DNA from 4 places in the Dyella ginsengisoli genome. Region 1 is predicted to be linked to each of the others. Evidence: predicted binding sites of a transcription regulator. Region 1 holds the regulator's gene; each other region holds the start of a gene.
What was found. Region 1 encodes FliA, which starts transcription of late flagellar genes. Its sites were predicted from a motif close to TAAAGTTTNNCNNNCNNNGGCCGATAA; they were not measured.

Region 1 (4,421 bases):
GCGCCGGCGGCGGCATCGCCATGGCGTCGTTGGCGGCCAGCGCGGCCATCATCGACTGCAGCAGGTCGAGCGCTTCGAGCAGCGCGTCCATCCGCGCCGGGTCGATCAGCAGGCTGCCGTTGCGCGCCTCGTTGAGCAGGTCCTCGGCGTGATGGCACAGCTGCACCATCGGGTCCACGTTGAGGAAGCCGGCGCCGCCCTTCACCGTGTGGAAGGCGCGGAACACGGCGTTGAGCAGCTCGGCGTCCTGCGGCGCGGCCTCCAGGCCCACCAGCTGCTCGCCGAGGCGCTCGACCAGCTCGCCGGCCTCGACCAGGAAGTCGTCGCGCAGTTCGGCGTCGAAGGAGGGATCCATCTAGCGGTTTCCGGCAGGCAGCACGACGCCCGCCGCATGACGGCAGGCGTGGGAGAGGCGACGCAGCGTCGGCGCGATCACCGTCATGCGCGGGCTCAGAATCCGAACTCGCTCAGCAGGCGATCGGCCTCGTCCTGGCTGTTGATCTTTTCCACCGCCTCGACCGGCTCGCGGCCGGAGAGCGCGCCGGTGAGGCGCACCAGTTCGAGCATGGACGACTCCACCGAGCCGATGAAGGCGACCACCTTCTTGATGCGCTGGCCGGAGAGGTCCTGCCAGGACTGCGCCATCACCATGTCGTTGAGGCCGGCGTTGCAGCTCTGCGCGAAGGCGCTGGCCTGCTGCGCCAGCGCGCAGACGGCGTCGCTGCCGGCGGGATCCGTGGCGAGGATGGTCGCGGCGTTGTGCGCCAGCGCCTCGGCCTCCGGGCGGGTGCGTTCGGCGAAATCCAGCGTGCGGTGCGCGGCCTGCGAGCTCATCTCCAGCACGTCCTGCAGGTGCTTGCGCGCGTCGGTGACGCTGTCCGGATAGCCGTCCTGCACCAGCTCGCCGCCGAGGCGACGCACGGCGTCGTGCAGGTCGCGGGCCAGCAGGCCGAGCGCGCGGAACAGCTTCTGCTCGCGCTGGCGCACGATGGAATCGAGCGCCTGCTCGAAGGCCGGGCCATCAGGGCTGTTGAGCAGCTCGTGCAGCTCGTTGGGCAGCGCGTCGGGGGTGAGGGTGAGTTGGGCGCTCATGCGGAAGCTCCTGCCGCGGCGAGCCGCTCGAAGATCTTGGTGAGTTTTTCCTGCAGCGTGGCGGCGGTGAACGGCTTGACGATGTAGCCGTTCACGCCGGCCTGGGCGGCGGCGATGATCTGGTCGCGGTTGTTCTCGGCGGTGACCATCAGCACCGGCAGCCCCTTCAGCGAGGCCTCGGCGCGGATCGCGCGCAGCAGGTCGATGCCGGTCATGTTGGGCATGTTCCAGTCGGTCACGACCATGTCGAACGGCTGGCTCTTGAGCATCACCAGCGCGTTCTCGCCGTCGTCGGCCTCCTGGATCAGCTGGCCGGAGAAACCCAGCTCCACGAGCAGGTTCCGCACGATGCGGCGCATGGTGGAAAAGTCGTCCACCACCAGGATCTTCATGTTCTTGTTCAAGCCCGTCTCCACTTGCACGATGGGTCGCCGTGCGCCAGCCCGTAGGTAAGTTGTGTTGCCCGCGTTGCTCAGTCGTCGTCGCGCCAGCCGGTCATGCGCGCGCGCAGCCGGATGATCGCCTGGCCGTGGATCTGGCAGACCCGCGACTCGGTGACGCCGAGCACCGCGCCAATCTCTTTGAGGTTCAGTTCCTGCTCGTAGTACAGCGACATCACCAGCTGCTCGCGCTCGGGCAGCGTGGTGATCGCATCGATCAGCGCCTGGCGCATGCCGGTCTGCTCGATGTCCTCGGCGGGAGTGAGCGTGCTCGAATCGGCCACGTCCATTGCCGGGCTGCCGTCGCCGTCGTCCGGCGCCGTGAGGCTCAGCAATCGGGAGCTGGCCGCATCGGCCAGCACCTGGTGGTATTCATCGGCCGTCAGCCCCAGCCGTTTCATCACCTCCGCGTCGTCGGCATCCGCACCGGTCTCCACCTCGATCTGGCGCACCACCTCGGCTACTTCGCGCGCCTTGCGATGCACCGAGCGCGGCGTCCAGTCGGTCTTGCGCAACTCGTCGAGCATGGCGCCACGGATGCGGATGCCGGCGTACGTCTCGAAGCTGGCCGAACGATCGGTGGCGTAGTTACGCGACGCCTCCAGCAGCCCGATCATGCCGGACTGGATCAGATCGCCCACGTCGACGCTGGGCGGCAGCCGCCCCATCAGGTGATAGGCGATGCGCCGCACCAGCGGCGCATGCGTCTTCACCAGTTCGTCGGCGCTTTGCCGTTGAAGTTGCAGGTATTCGGTTGCCACGCTCATCTCACCACCCCGTCGCCGGTGCAGCCTGACCACTGAAAAATGCGATGCGGTCGAGACCCGGGCGATCGGGTTCTGCCCATGTAACGGCCGCACCGGCCAATTGCTTGAATGCCTGCGCCGAACGGCTGCCCGGCGCCACATCCACCACCGCGTTCTGGCGGCGGATGGCCTGGCGCAGGCGCTCGTCCTGCGGCACCCAGCCCATGAAATCGAGCATCACGTCGAGGAAGCGGTCGGTGACCCGCGCCAGCTTCTGGTGCAGCGCCTTGGCCTCGCCGAGGTTGCGCACCATGTTCGCCACCATGTGCAGGCGCTTCACGCCGAAGTCGCGGCTGAGCACCTTGGCCATGGCGTAGGCGTCGGTGATGGAGGCGGGCTCGTCGCACACCACCAGCACCACGTCGTCGGCCGCGGCGGCGAACATCGCCACCGAGTCGGAGATGCCGGCGGCGGTATCCACCAGCAGGAAGTCGGGCACCTGGGGCAGCTCGTCGAAGGCGCGGATCACCGCGGCCTGCTCGCCGGAGCCCAGCTGCGCCAGCCGGCGCGCGCCGGAGCCGGCGGGAATCACCTTCAGCCCGTGCGGCGCCTCCAGCACCAGGTCGGACAGGCCACACAGGCCGTCGAGCATGTGGCCCAGGTGACGCGAGGGCGCCAGGCCGAGCAGCACGTCGACGTTGGCCAGGCCCATGTCGGCATCCAGCAGCATCGTCTCGTGGCCCATCATGGCCAGCGTCATGCCCAGGTTCACCGCCACCGTGGTCTTGCCTACGCCGCCCTTGCCGCCGCACACCGCGATGGTGCGGCAGCGCTGGCGCGTGGGGCGCCGGTCGAGGTTGGCCGCCTGCGTCGGCGCGTGGTGGACGACGGGTGGCGCGGCCATCTCGGTGAGCGACGAAACCATCTGCTTGAGTCCCCAGGCCTGATTCTTGATGAAGGCGCGCTCTTCCAGCGTGCCGGCGGAAAACGATGCGGGCGACAGCACGGCGCTCATGCGCTGGCCACCGCGAAACCGAAGCGCTCGGCCAGCGCGCTGTCGTCCAGCGTGGGGGCCGTGGCGGCGGATGTCTTGAGTACGTGGGCGGCGCGCAGCACCAGCACGCGGGCGTCGGCCACGGCGAGGTCTTCGGGCACGCGCTGGCCGTCGGTGGTGTAGTCCAGCGGCAGCTTGTGGCGGATCAGCACCGACAGCGCGCCGCCGAGGCTGGGCGCTTCGTCGAGCTTGGTGAACAGCACGCTGGCCGGAGCCAGCGGCATGTACGCGCGCACCGATTCCTCCAGCGACTGCGCCTGCGCGTTGGCGGCCAGCACCAGCGAGATGCGCAGCGCGATGCCGTCGCTATGGGCGACCTCGTTGAGCACGTCCATCTGCTGCTCCAGCCGCGGATCGGAGCCGGACACGCCGGCGGTGTCGATCAGCACGGTGTGCTTGCCCTTGAGCATCTCCAGCACCTGGCGCAGGCTCGCCGCGTCGTCGGCCGGGTACACGCGCACGCCGAGCAGGCGGCCGTAGTGCTCCAGCTGCGCGGCGGCGCCGATGCGGTAGTTGTCGGTGCTGACCAGCGCCACGTTGGCGGCGCCGTGGCGCACCACCGCCCTGGCCGCCAGTTTTGCGATGGTGGTGGTCTTGCCCACGCCGGTGGGGCCGACCAGCGCGATCATGCCGCCGTCGCTGTCGCCGCGGCCGCTGATGGCCACATTGCGGCTGAGCATGCCCAGCGGCAGGTAGCGCGCCTGCTCGGGACTGATCTGCTCGGGCAGGTCGTCGGCGAGCTGGCGGGCGACGTCAGCGTCGATGCCCAGCCGGGTGAATTCGCGCAGCACGCGGGCACGCAGCGGATGGCGGCGCTCCATGTCGTTCCAGGCCAGGCTGGACAGCTGCATCTCCAGCATCTCGCGCAGGCTGCCGAGCTCGGCGCGCATGCGCGCGGTGTCCTGCATGGCGCGTTCCACCGCCGGATGCATCGGCACCGGTTCCTCGGCAGCAGCGCGGGCGACGGCGGCCGGCGCGATCGCGGGGGCACTTGTGGTGGGGGTCGTGTTCGGTGCGGCCGGCGCGGTGCGCGCCGCAGCCGCCGGCGGCGTGGCGCGTGGGGCGACCGGCGCCTCGGCGCGAACCACC
Region 2 (4,421 bases), on a different contig from region 1:
ACCACGAGGCGATGCGCCAGCAGCGGCAGCGGCGACAACCGGAAGCGCAGCGCCTTGAGCTGCGCGAACTGTGGCTGCTTCGCCCAATCCGGATTGCCGATGGTGATGTCGCGCGCGGTGAACTGTGGCCACGGCAGCAGCGCCTGCAGGCCACCGGCTTCCGGTTCGCGCTGCCACGCGACGCTCAGGTCACCGTGGATCACGAACGGCCGCCCGATCGCCTGGCTCACCTTGTCGTCGATGAAGGGCTTGAGCCGGTTCCAGTCGAACAGGGCCACCACCAATGCCAGCGTTATCACCAGGCCGAGCACGATGCCCGTCGTCCACACCAGCACCTTGCGGCTGCGTGTCATGGTATGTGCTCCCACACGATTCCGCCGCGCGAATGCGGCCGATCCGCACCTCTTACTTGATGCGGTGACAAAGTTTCGTGGTGATGGACCACGGCATGCCCGCTTTCAGCAACACCTGAGCCTGGGAGCGGGGCGCGCCTGCACTCGCGGGGGCGCGACGGGCACCGCGCCCGCACGCGGAGCGTGGCATGCTGCGCCGATCCCTTTCGAAGGAATCCCCATGGCCGGTCCACAAAGCATGGGTGGTCGCACCCACGGCGGCGGGCGTCGCGGCGGCGGACCGCACGAGCCGCCCCCGCCGCAGAGCCTGCGCGAGCGCTTCGCCGCGCTGCGCAACGTGCCGCCGTTCCTGGCCAGCATCTGGCAGACCAGCCGCTCGCTTACGCTGGCCAGCGTGGCGCTGCGTCTGCTGCGCGCGCTGCTGCCGGTGGCCACGCTGTATGTGGGCAAGCTGATCGTCGACGAGGTGGTGCGACTGGTGCGCGTGGGCGTGCCGCATGGCGATCTCTCCGCGTGGCTGCACGGCGGCGAGCTGGCGCATCTGGCGCTGCTGCTGGGGCTGGAGTTTGCGCTGGCGGTGCTGGCTGACCTGCTGGGTCGGGTGGTGGCGATGGTCGACTCGCTGCTGGGCGAGCTGTACGCCAACACCACCTCGATCCGCCTGATGGAACACGCCGCCTCGCTGGATCTCGAGGATTTCGAGGACGCCGACCTGCAGGACCAGCTCGACCGCGCGCGCCGCCAGGTGGCCGGGCGCGGCAGCCTGCTTTCGCAGCTGCTGCAGCAGGCGCAGGACATCGTCACCTTGCTCAGCTTCGCCGTGGGGCTGGCGGTGTACGCGCCGTGGTTGATCGCGCTGCTGGCGGTGGCGCTGGTGCCGGCGTTTCTGGGCGAGTTCCACTTCAACGCGCAGAGCTACGCGGTGAACTACCAGTGGACGCCGGAGCGGCGCGAGCTGGACTACCTGCGCATGGTCGGCGCCAGCGCGTCCAACGCGAAGGAGGTGAAGAGCTTCGGCCTCAACCCGTTCCTGATCGATCGCTACCGCGTGCTGTCGCAGGCCATGTATCGCGCCAACCGCGTCATCGCGCTGCGCCGCGCGGGCTGGGGCGGACTGTTCACCACCATCGGCACCATCGGCTACTACGCCGCCTACGCTATCATCGCGTGGCGCACGGTGCGCGGCGACTTCAGCATCGGCGACCTCACCTTCCTGTCCACCTCGTTCCGCCGCCTGCGCACGTTGATGGAGACGCTGCTGGTGGGCTTCTCGCAGGTGGCCGGCCAGGCGTTGTACCTGGACGACCTGTTCTCGTTCTTCCGCATCCAGCCGGAGATCCTCTCGCCGCCGAACCCGCGCCCGTTCCCGCGGCCGATGCGCGAGGGCTTCGTGTTCGAGGACGTGGGCTTTCGCTATCCCGACGCCGAGCGCTGGGCGGTGCGGCATCTCAACTTCACCCTGCGTGCGGGCGAGGTGCTGGCGCTGGTGGGCGAGAACGGCGCCGGCAAGACCACGCTGGTGAAGCTGCTCTCGCGCCTGTACGACCCGGACGAGGGCCGCATCCTGCTCGACGGCCACCCGCTCACCGAGTACGACCTGGAAGATCTGCGCCTCAACATCGGGGTGATCTTCCAGGACTTCGTGCGCTACTACTTCAACGCTGCGGACAACATCGCGGTGGGCCGCATCGAGGCGCGCGAGGATCGCGCCCGCATCGCCGACGCCGCCCGCCGCAGCATGGCCGACGAGGTGATCGCCCGGTTGCCCAAGGGCTACGCGCAGATGCTCGGCAAGCTGTTCAAGGGCGGCGTTGATCTGTCCGGTGGCGAATGGCAGAAGATCGCCATCGCCCGCGCCTACATGCGCGACGCGCCGCTGCTGGTGCTGGACGAGCCCACCGCCGCGCTCGACGCGCGCTCCGAGTACGAGGTGTTCCAGCGCTTCAAGGAGCTGTCCGCCGGCAAGACCGCGGTGATCATCTCGCACCGCTTCTCCACCGTGCGCATGGCCGACCGCATCATCGTGCTGCAGCACGGTGCGATCGAGGAGGTCGGCACCCACGAGCAGCTGGTCGCGGCCGGCGGGCATTACGCCGAGCTGTTCGAGCTGCAGGCCGCCGGCTATCGTTGAGCGGGGCACTGCACAAGGCGTTGCGCGTCATCACACTATTCGCCGGGATGACGGCTTGCGCAGACTTTGCCGAGCGGGGCACATTCAAGTTTCCGGGGTCGCCACCGACAAACCGCCATCAGGCAACGCGCTCGCGCGTGAGCCGGTGGCCGACGCGACGGTCCGACAGGGATGCCAAACCAGCGTGGTGGAGATCGACGTGATGCTTTCCATTTTCGTGCCGCTCAAGACCCGCATCCAGGCGCTGGCCCGGCAGTTCGCCGAACAGCTGCCGGAACGTTTCGCGCTGGACAGTCGCGAGACGGTGCGCATCGGCGAACGCGATGCGCCGGTGTTGCGCCACGGTGCCACCCTGCTCAACCTCAACTTTGCCGTGCCGGATCGTTTCACCGAGCACACCGGCGCCACGGCCACGCTGTTCGCCCGCAGCGGCGACGACTTCGTGCGCATCACCACCTCGGTGAAGAAGAAGGACGGCGGCCGCGCCATCGGTACCTTGCTCGACCGCTCGCATCCGGCCTGGTCGCTGCTGCTGGCGAAGCAATCGTTCACCGGCTACGCGACCATCTTCGGCACCCAGTTCATGACCCGCTACGACCCGATCCTCGACGGTCGCAGCGAGGTGATCGGCGCGCGCTACGTAGGGCTGGACGTGAGCGCCATGCGCAGCGTCGGCATGCCGCTGCGCATCGGCCTGGCGACCGCCGTGCTCAACGCCGCGGTGGCGCTGGCGCTTTATGTGCTGCTGCCAAAGGAAATGCGTGCCGCACTGCTGACGATGCTGGGGATCGCCGGCGCCGTCTCCGTGCTCGGCGTGTCCGCGGCGGTGTACCTGCTGGTTCGCCGCAACATCAGTGGGCCGATGAGCGAGTGCCGCACCGCCGCCGGCAAGATCGCCGCGGGCGACCTCAGCGCGCAGGTGCCGGTGGACCGGCGCGACGACATCGGCCAGCTGCTGCAGGCGATCAACGGCATCAGCGTCGGCCTCGCCGACGTGGTGACGAACGTGCGCCAGTCCAGCGACAGCATCCACACCGCCACCGGCCAGATCGCCGCGGGCACCGCCGACCTCTCGCACCGCACGCAGGATCAAGCCGCCTCGCTGGAAGAAACCGCCGCTGCGATGGAGGAACTCACCTCCACCGTGCGCCAGAACGCCGACAACGCGCGCGAGGCCGATGCGCTGGTGTCCGCCGCCGCCAAGCTGGCGAAGGAAGGCGGCGAACTGGTGGCCCAGGTGGTCACCACCATGGGCGACATCAAGGCCAGCTCGCAGCGCATCGAAGACATCGCCGGCATGATCGACGGCATCGCCTTCCAGACCAACATCCTCGCGCTCAATGCCGCGGTGGAGGCGGCGCGCGCGGGCGAGCACGGCAAGGGTTTCGCGGTGGTCGCCACCGAAGTGCGCGGCCTGGCCCAGCGCGCGGCCACGGCCGCCCGCGAGATCAAGCAGCTGATCGGCGATGCGGTCGCCACCGTCGATACCGGCGCTGAACTGGTGGATCGCACCGGCGACACCACCCGCCGCATCGCCGACGCCATCCAGCGCTCCGCCGGCCTGATGAACGAGATCGCCGCGGCCAGCGAAGAGCAGAGCAAGGGCATCGAGGAGATCGGCTCCGCCGTCGGCCAGATGGACGAAGCCACCCAGAGCAACGCCGCCCTCGTCGAAGAATCCGAAGCCGCCGCGCGCAGCCTGCAGGAGCAGGCCGAGCGCATGCGCCAGGCGGTGTCGGTATTCCGCACCGCCGATCAAGTGCAGCGCGCGCCCTGAGGTTTCGGGGCGCGGCAGCGGGGCTTACTTCGTCGCGTCGATATCGCGCGTGGGCACGCTGATGCTGCACAGGTCGATCTTGCCGGCCGGCCGCGTGTAGAACGCATCGCGGCGGTTGCGCTTGGCCTCGATCAGCGCGGCGAAGCTCGGGCTGCCGGTG
Region 3 (4,421 bases), on a different contig from region 1:
CGATGCGGCCCTTTTTCATGGCGAAGCGCTGGTTCCGCGAGGCCCTATGCGGCCTACGCCGTCGGGGCTGAGTCCCTCCCACACATCCGGTGGAAGCCCGGGCGCTCTGTGGGAGCGGCTTCAGCCGCGACGCTCTTCGACCCCAACAGCATCAAATCCACCTGCGCACAGCGAAAGCTCAATCCTCCCGCGCCGCCTCACGCCCCTGCTGGCGGATGATCGCTTCCTCGCGGGCGTCGATGATCGACTGCATCACGCTGTCCACGTCGGCGGTGCGCTCGTCGAAGGTGAAGTGGCCGGTGAGCTCGGTGTCCGGATGCAGTTCGCTCTGCTCGAACAGCGCCCACATCTCTTCCGCGTAGTGGGTGTCCAGCAGCTCCGGCGCGAAGCGCGCCAGGCTGATGGTGAGGTTGCCCACGTCGCGGCGGAGCATGAAGCGCGCGTTGTTGTTGCCCGCGGCACTCACCGCCTGCGGCAGGTCGATGATCACCGGGCCGTCCGGCCCCACCAGCACGTTGTATTCGGACAGGTCGCCGTGGATCAGCCCCACGCAGAGCATGCGCGCCACCTGCTGCATCAGGAACCGGTGCCAGGCGCGTGCGGTGTCCGCATCGAGATCCACCTCGCCCAGCCGCGGCGCGGAGTGGCCGTCCTCGTCGGTGACCAGCTCCATCAGCAGCACGCCGTTGAAGTAGCCGTACGGCCGCGGCACGCGCACGCCGGCGTCGTTGAGCAGGTAGAGCGCGTCGACCTCGGCATTCTTCCAGGCCGCTTCGGCCTCCTTGCGGCCGAACTTGGTGGACTTGCCCATGGCGCGCGCCTCGCGGCTGCCGCGCACCTTGCGCCCTTCCTGGTACTGCACGCGCTGCTGGAAGCTGCGCTGGGCCATGTCCTTGTAGACCTTGGCGCAGCGGATGTGGTCGCCCGAGCGCACCACGTACACCGAGGCCTCCTTGCCGCTCTTGAGCGGGCGCAGCACCTGGTCGATCACGCCGTCGTCGATGAGGGGCTGCAGGCCGTTGGGAATCTTCATGCGGTAGGGCTTGGCCGTGCGGGGAAGTGCGCCATGATGCCCGAAGCGCGCCGCCGCCGGCTCATCCGGCGTTCGCCAGCGGGGCCGGCGCCAGCGCGTCGCGCGCGGCGGCGGCCAGTTCGAACGAGTGCAGGCGCGCCGCATGGTCGAAGATGTTGGCGGTGAGCAGCAGCTCGTCCGGCCGGTGCCGGGCGATGAAATCGGCCAGCCCGCGCCGCACCGTGGCCGGATCACCCACCACCGCGCAGGCCAGCGCCTGCTCCACGCCGAGCCGCTCGACGGGCGTCCAGAACGCCTCGATATCGTCGATCGGCGGCGGGATCAGCCCCGGCCGGCCGCGGCGCAGGTTCACGAACGCCTGCTGCTGGGTGGTGAACAGCCGCCGCGCCTGCGCGTCGCTGTCGGCGGCCACCACGTTGAGCGCGAGGATGGCGTGCGGCTCGGCCAGCCGTGCCGAGGGGCGGAAGTCGCGGCGGTAGATCGCCAGCGCCTGGTCCATCGCATCCGGCGCGAAGTGCGAGGCAAACGCGAACGGCAGCCCGAGCTGGGCGGCCAGCTTGGCGCTGAACAGGCTCGATCCGAGCAGCCAAACCGGCACGTCGAGCCCCGCGCCCGGTACCGCGCGCACCGCCTGCCCCGGCTTGGCGGGCTCGAAATAGCCCAGCAGCTCGATCACGTCGTTGGGAAAGGCGTCGGCGCTGTCGAAGTAGCGCCGCAGCGCCCGGGCGGTGGGCTGGTCGGTGCCGGGTGCACGGCCCAGGCCCAGGTCGATCCGGCCCGGATAGAGCGAGGCCAGCGTGCCGAACTGCTCGGCCACCTGCAGCGGCGCGTGGTTGGGCAGCATGATGCCGCCGGAGCCGACCCGGATGGTGGAGGTGCCACCGGCGATGTACCCGATCAGCACCGCCGTGGCCGCGCTGGCGATGCCCGGCATGTTGTGGTGCTCGGCCAGCCAGTAGCGGCGATAGCCCAGCCGCTCGCCCAGCTGCGCCAGGCTCAGCGCGTTGCGGAACGACTGGGCGGCGTCCCTGCCTTCGGTGACCGGGGCAAGGTCGAGGATGGAAAACGGGATCATGCGCGACTCGTCGGGGCGTGAGTCCCCATAGGTAGGGGCGCCCCGGCGCGAATGCCACCCCGCCGGGCCGCTACATTTTCCCGCTGCGACGCCGTTAACCCCGCTGCAAGGCCGGTATGCCGGCCAGGGGAGCGTGCATGCAAAACCTGTGGCGCTGGATTCTGGGATACGCGGATGCACCGCCACCGGCGGCGCGCGTGCCCGCCCGCGTGCGCGCGATGACGGCGCCCCCGACTGGCAGCGTCCACAGCGCCGAGGCGGCCGCCGCGGCGCACGAGGCGATGTCGCTGGCCCAGCTGGGCGACCGCTTCCATCGCTATGTACTGGGCCTGCCCGACTACCACGCCAACGAGCCAAGCCAGGAAGAACGCGCGATCCTCAAGCGCCTGCAGGCAACCTGCACCGCGTTCGACGTGCGCAGCCTGCCGCGCCTGCCCACCGTGCTGCCGCAGCTGCTGCGTTCGCTCAAGAGCGACACCGTGGGCGGCGCCCAGCTGGCCAAGCTGATCGGGCGCGACCCGGTGCTGGTGGGCGAAGTGATGCGGGTCAGCCGCAGCATCTACTACCGCACCCTGCATCCGATCCAGAGCCTGCAGCACGCGGTGGTGCTGCTGGGCCAGGACGGCCTGCGCCGGGTGGTGACGATGCACGTGATGAAGCCGATCCTGCACGCCAGCGCCGGCATGTTCGGCCACGTCGCGGGGCAGCGGCTGTGGGACCACGCCGAGCGCTGCGCGCACGCCTGCGCCTATCTCGGCAAGGGCAGCTCCGACCCGTTCGAGGCGTACCTGGCCGGCATCGTGTGCAACACCGGCACCGGCGCCGTGGTGCGCGTGCTCGATCAGGAGGCGCCGATGGAGCTGGGCCCGCTGACCAGCCACTTCCTCGCCGCCTGCGCGCAGCTGGCCGCCCAGCTGTCGCTGCGCGCGGCACGCCACTGGAACCTGCCGACCAACGTGTTGAACGCGCTGGAAGAGCGCACGGTGGCCGGCATGCCGCCGGAGAGCTCACTCGGCCGCGCCCTGCTGTGCGCCGACACGCTGGCGATGGCCCAGGTGCTGGGCGAACACGCGCTGGCCGCGCCGGATACGGATCTGAGCACCGCCTGGCCGGAGTTCTTCACCCCGGCCATGATCGAACGCTGCCAGCAGGACCTGCGCCGGCAGTTCCGCGACGCCGACGCCCGCGCGTGCTGACGCCGCGCAGTGGCGGCATCAGCTCGACCCGATCCATCCGACGGATTCGACGCGTAGCGACTCAGCGCGTGCCGGGCCGGCTGGCGCGCACATCGGCGTCCAGCTTGACGGCGACCAGCCCCGCGCCGTCGCGCAGCAGCACGCCCAGCGCTTTCGCATAGACCGCTTCGGCCGAGCCGGCCGCCACCTTGGTGGTCGGCGCCACGGCGTACTGGTGGGTGCTCAGGTAGCCGCTGGCGTTGATCGTGCAGCGCAGGGACAGCTCCAGCACCACGGTGTCCGGTGCGTCGTCGGTATTCACTTTCATCTCCGCCTTGATCTCGTCGCAGGCGATGGTGAGGTTGGGAAAGTAATCCTGCTGCACGCCCGCACGCAGTTGCGCTTCCAGCGCGGTGGCCAGTGGCGGATCGGGCAGGAACTTCAGCGTGTCGTCCAGCCCGCGCAACTCCACCTGCTCCGGACCGGGCGCGAGGATCAGCCACGGCGCCTGGTTCGGCACCACCAGCGTGCCCAGCGCCACCGGCGTGCGCGTGTCGTGACCGCAGGCGGCCAGAAGAAGGGTGCCGGCAATGGCCAGTGTGCGTTTCATGACAGTGATTCCCCCTGAGACAACGTCGGAATCTAACCCGCGGCATCGCCACGATCAATGCCGAGCTCGGCTTTGGACGTCCATTTGCGAATGCGCGCACGTTGCGTCGGCCGCCTGCAACCATCAGATGTGCCGGCGCGTATATCCAGGTGACAAAAGCGTGCCGCATGCGGTCCCGCACAGCGCATGGCGTTACGCTGCCGGGATAGCAGCAGGACCCTTCTGCAGGGGTGAGGCGCTAAGGTACGCCAGCGGAGCGCCGATAAGGATCAACGGCGCAGCGACGGCACGCGCGAACCGCGGCGCGTGCCGCCCATACACAATGATCGGCCCGCCTTTCGACGGACAGCACGGCGCAGATCGGTTTGGAAGGCAGCCATGGTTCGATCCACCCTCGTGCGCTCCGCGCTCTCGCTTTTCGCCGGCCTGGCATTCGCCGGAGCCGCCGGCGCGTCCGGTGTCACCGTCACCGTGCGCGACCGCCAGGGCCAGCCCGTGCGCGACGCGGTGGTCTCGCTGCTGCCGCTG
Region 4 (4,421 bases), on a different contig from region 1:
CGCTGTGGCGTGGCCAGCCGCGCCCGCTCGCGCTACCCGAGGTCGTCGTGCCGGTGCCGCTGCATCGCGCGCGGCTGCGCCAGCGCGGCTACAACCAGGCGCTGGAGCTGGCTCGCCCGCTGACCCGTGCGCTCGGCGTGCCGCTGCGCCACGACCTGCTGGCGCGCACCCGGTCCACCGCCGCGCAGAGCGAGCTGGATGCGCCCACGCGCCGTCGCAACGTGCGCGGCGCGTTCGTCGTGCGCGCCGAGGCTCCGTTGCCCGCGCACGTGGCCGTGCTCGACGACGTGATGACCACCGGCGCCACCTTGGCCGAGTGCGCCCGCGTGCTCAAACGTGCAGGCGTCGCGCGGGTGGACGTGTGGGCGCTGGCGCGGGCGCCGGCCTCGCGGCGATAACCCGGCCGCGGTGCCCGCCGGGTGGAGGCTTCCAAGCCAACGAGTGGCCAGCACGGGCGACGCCGACCCGCTCAATGCACGCGTCGCCACAGCCACCACGCCACCGATCCCAGCGCCAGCAGCCACAGCAGCACGATGACCACCGCGGCCGCGCGGCTGGTGCTTCGCCCGTGCACCGCACGCGCGCGCCGCCGCGCATCGAGCACCAGCGCCCGCGGTGCCAGGCGCAGGATCAGCGCCAGCCCCAGCGGCACGATCAGCAGGTCATCCAGATAGCCCAGCACCGGGATGAAGTCCGGGATCAGGTCGATCGGGCTCAGCGCATAGGCCGCCACGGCGAGCGCCAGCAGGCGCAGCGGCGTGGACAGGCGCGGATCGCGGGCGAGGAAGTACACGGTCAGCGTCTGCCGCTTGAACCGGCGGGCCCAGCGCCGGAGCGCGGCGATCACTTGAGCGCCAGCGCCACCACGATGCCGGCCCAAAGCGTGAGGCCGAGCCAGTTGTTGTGGCGGAACGCGGCGAGACAGGCATCGCGATCACGGCCGCGGATGCGCCACAGCTGATAGCCGAACAGGGCGACGCTGCCGGCCAGCGCCAGCCAGTACGGCCAGCCCAGCTGGGCCCGCTGCCCGACGAACACCATCGCCAGCTCGAACGTGGCCATCAGGATCGCGAGGATCGGCAGGTCGGCGTCGCCGAACAGGATCGCGGTGGACTTGGCGCCGGCCTTCAGATCGTCGTCGCGGTCGACCATCGCGTATTCGGTGTCGTAGATCACCGACCACAGGATGTTGCCCAGGAACAGCAGCCAGCCCAGCGGCGGCACGCCGTGGGTCACCGCCGCGAACGCCATCGGGATCGCCCAGCCGAACGCCGCGCCCAGCACCACCTGCGGCAGGTAGGTGTAGCGCTTGGTGAATGGATACACCGCCGCCAGCGCGGCACCGGCGAACGACAGCTTGATGGTCAGCGCGTTGGTGAACAGCACCAGCACGAAGGCGAACGCCAGCAGTGCGCCGAACACCAGCAGCGCTTCGCGCGGCGTGACCCGGCCGCTGGCGATCGGCCGCCCGGCGGTGCGCGCCACCTGCGGGTCGAGCTTGCGGTCGGCGTAGTCGTTGATGGCGCAGCCGGCCGCGCGCATGGCGAACACGCCGAGGGTGAAGATGATCAGCGTGGACCACGGCGGAAAATCGCCGGCGGCCAGCCACAGCGCCCACCAGGTCGGCCACAGCAGCAGCAGCGCGCCAACCGGGCGATCCATGCGGGTGAGCACCAGGTAATCGCGTGCCTTCTCACGCACAGGCGGCGGCAGCGGCGCGAGCAGGCGGTCGAGCACGCGGGTGGCGCGCTGTGAGGCGTCGGCCGGTCGAGCGGGCATGCGGCCGGTGGCGGTCGGGCGTAGCCGTGAGGCCGGCGGCGGCGCGGGACGCCGGGGGTGTTTGCGCGAGGTCGGAGCCATCGCCGAAGTCTAGCGTGCCGCCCCGCCCGATTTGGCGAGCCGTGACCCATCCCGCGCAGTCGCCGCGGGGCGCGCGCACGCCGCTTTCCTGTCCCGAGGTCGAGCGCCGGTGCGATGCCCGCACCGCGCCGTCCGGGCATCACGCTTGCGCATCGGAGGGTGCAGTACATCGCCCTGGCGAACGCCCGCTCAAGTCGCCCCGGCGCCGGTCGATACGTCATGCGTAGGCATCGTTCCGACTCGCACCGCGGGCCGGGGCGGTGCCGCTGCTCGACACCGGGAGTGCCGTGTCCACCGAAACCGCCCATGCCGCCGATACCCTGCCGCCGCTGTTCGCGGAGCTCGCCGCGTGGGCCGGCAACGACGGCTCGCCGCAGCTGCGCGTGCTCGATTCGGTGGCGCAGTTCACCCATCACCGCGACATCGACGCGCTGGACCACAGCCTCACCCTGTCGCTGGCCGAACTGGCCGACGCCGACGTGGTGACGCTGTACAAGCGTGACGGCGAGCGCGGCGCGCGGAGCGATCCGGACGAGCGGCTGGTGCGCTGTGCACGCGCGGCCAACGGCCGCTACGGGGTGACGTCGCTGCCGCAGGCCGCCGACACGGCCAGCGAGGCGCTACTGCGCCAGGGCGAGCGCGACGGCGGCTGCGTGCGCCTGCGCGACGGCAACCACGGCATGCTGGTACCGATCCGCCGCGAAGGTCGCGTGATCGGCGCACTGATGCTCGAAGGCGAGCATCCGATGCAGCACCTGCGCCCGCTGGTGGAAGGCTTCGCCCGCATCTATGCCAACTACATCGCGCTGCTCGACGAGAGCGAGCGCGACAAGCTCACCAGCCTGTACAACCGGCGCACGTTCGAGCGCCACATGCAGCAGCGGCCGCACGTCAGCACCGGCCGCCCCGATCCGCGCGGCCTGCCCGCGCGTCGCTGGCTGGCGATCCTCGACATCGACCACTTCAAGCGCATCAACGACAGCTGGGGCCATCTGTATGGCGACGAAGTGATCCTGGTGATCGCCCAGCAGATGCGCGCCAGCTTCCGCCAGGGCGACGGGTTGTTCCGCTTTGGCGGCGAGGAGTTTCTGGTGCTGCTGGAGGCCGCCGACGAATCCTCCGCCGGCACGGCGCTGGAACGCTTCCGCCAGCGCGTGCAGGACCATGTCTTTCCGCAGGTCGGCCAGGTGACCGTGAGCGTGGGCTATGCCGCGGTGGGCGAACAGGACTACCCCGCCACCGTGCTCGACCGCGCCGACAAGGCGCTGTACTTCGCCAAGAACCACGGCCGCAACCGCGTGTGCAACTACGAGACGCTGCGCGCGCAGGGTGCGCTCGAAGAAGGCATGGCGCCGGGCAGCGTCGACCTGTTCTGACGCGCGTCGCGCTCAGCGCGGCGGCAGGCGCGGATGGGTTTCCTCGGCGCGCCACGCCATCCACCCGCCCGATACCAGCAGCAGCACGGCGGTGAAGCCGAACGCCGGCAGCAGGCTGCCGCGCGCCTGCGCGATCAGGCCCAGCACCAGCGCGCCCAGCGCATAGCCGGTGTCGCGCCAGTAGCGGTACGTGCCCAGCGCGGAGCTGCGCCAGTCCGGATGGGCGATGTCGGCCACGGCGGCGATCAGGTTCGGATACAGCAGCGCCATGCCGGTGCCCATCACCGCGGCGATCAGCAGCCAGGCGGCGACTCCCTGCACCAGCGTGACGGCGCCGATGCCCAGCGCCAGCAGCCACAGCCCGGCGATCACCGGCCGCTTGCGCCCGATGCGATCGGACAGCGCGCCGGTCCACAGCTGCGAGGCGCCCCACGTCAGACCGTAGGTGCCGGTGATCCAGCCGATCTGCACCAGGTCCAGCCCCTGCTCGTGCAGGTACAGCGGAAACAGCACCCACAGCAGGGTGTCGGCCACCTTGTTGGCCACGCCGGCCTGGCACAGCGCGGCGAAGGTGGGGTGGCGGAACGAGACGAAGGCGAACACCTGGTGCCAGCCCGCATGCGCGGACAGCCCCTGCGCAAAGCGCGGCGGCGGCCCGGCGTGCTGGCGCTGCGCGTGGCGATGGCTTTCCGCGCGCGCCCACGGCAGCGTCTCGCGCACGAACAGCGCGGCAGTGATCAGCCCTGCCGCGATCACCGCCAGCGCAAACCACAGCAGCGCCGCGCGCGGGCCGTAGTGGTGGCCGAGATAGCCGGTGGCGATGCCGGCCAGACCCACCGCCGCGTAGCCGGCGAACTCGTTGATGCCGGTGGCCAGGCCGCGCTGCTCGGCCTTGGCGATGTCCACCTTGCTGGTCACCGTCATGCTCCAGGCGAGGCCCTGGTTGACGCCGAGGAACAGGTTCGCCGCCACGATCCACCACCAGTTCGGCGCGAAGTAGATCAACAGCGGAATCGGGATCGCCGCCAGCCACCCCATCAGCAGCACCGGCTTGCGCCCGATCCGTTCGGACAGCCGCCCGGCGACGAAATTGAGCACGCCCTTGACCAGTCCGAACGAGATCACGAACGCCATCAGGTACACGAACGAGCGCGGCGGCACGCCGAAGTCGTGGCTGGCCACCAC

Region 2: the regulator FliA is predicted to act here: its motif matches at 2,569-2,595, upstream of ISP17_RS07250 (methyl-accepting chemotaxis protein).
Region 3: the regulator FliA is predicted to act here: its motif matches at 2,180-2,206, upstream of ISP17_RS15730 (HDOD domain-containing protein).
Region 4: the regulator FliA is predicted to act here: its motif matches at 2,050-2,076, upstream of ISP17_RS18745 (GGDEF domain-containing protein).

The regions. Positions count from the first base shown of each region.
Region 1 covers NZ_JADIKM010000001.1:1,116,099-1,120,519, reverse strand. The annotation lists gene ISP17_RS05045 (chemotaxis protein CheA) at 1-355, opposite strand, end outside; gene ISP17_RS05040 (protein phosphatase CheZ) at 451-1,092, opposite strand; gene ISP17_RS05035 (chemotaxis response regulator CheY) at 1,089-1,496, opposite strand; gene ISP17_RS05030 (RNA polymerase sigma factor FliA) at 1,565-2,299, opposite strand; gene ISP17_RS05025 (MinD/ParA family protein) at 2,301-3,293, opposite strand; gene flhF (flagellar biosynthesis protein FlhF) at 3,290-4,421, opposite strand, start outside.
Region 2 covers NZ_JADIKM010000002.1:62,165-66,585, reverse strand. The annotation lists gene ISP17_RS07260 (AsmA family protein) at 1-353, opposite strand, end outside; gene ISP17_RS07255 (ABC transporter ATP-binding protein) at 574-2,484, shown strand; gene ISP17_RS07250 (methyl-accepting chemotaxis protein) at 2,687-4,261, shown strand; gene ISP17_RS07245 (peptidylprolyl isomerase) at 4,286-4,421, opposite strand, start outside.
Region 3 covers NZ_JADIKM010000004.1:307,899-312,319, reverse strand. The annotation lists gene ISP17_RS15740 (PA4780 family RIO1-like protein kinase) at 179-1,033, opposite strand; gene ISP17_RS15735 (LLM class flavin-dependent oxidoreductase) at 1,095-2,108, opposite strand; gene ISP17_RS15730 (HDOD domain-containing protein) at 2,246-3,304, shown strand; gene ISP17_RS15725 (hypothetical protein) at 3,366-3,893, opposite strand; gene ISP17_RS15720 (methylamine utilization protein) at 4,272-4,421, shown strand, end outside.
Region 4 covers NZ_JADIKM010000006.1:321,630-326,050, forward strand. The annotation lists gene ISP17_RS18730 (ComF family protein) at 1-398, shown strand, start outside; gene ISP17_RS18735 (YkvA family protein) at 470-847, opposite strand; gene ubiA (4-hydroxybenzoate octaprenyltransferase) at 844-1,779, opposite strand; gene ISP17_RS18745 (GGDEF domain-containing protein) at 2,148-3,236, shown strand; gene ISP17_RS18750 (MFS transporter) at 3,249-4,421, opposite strand, start outside.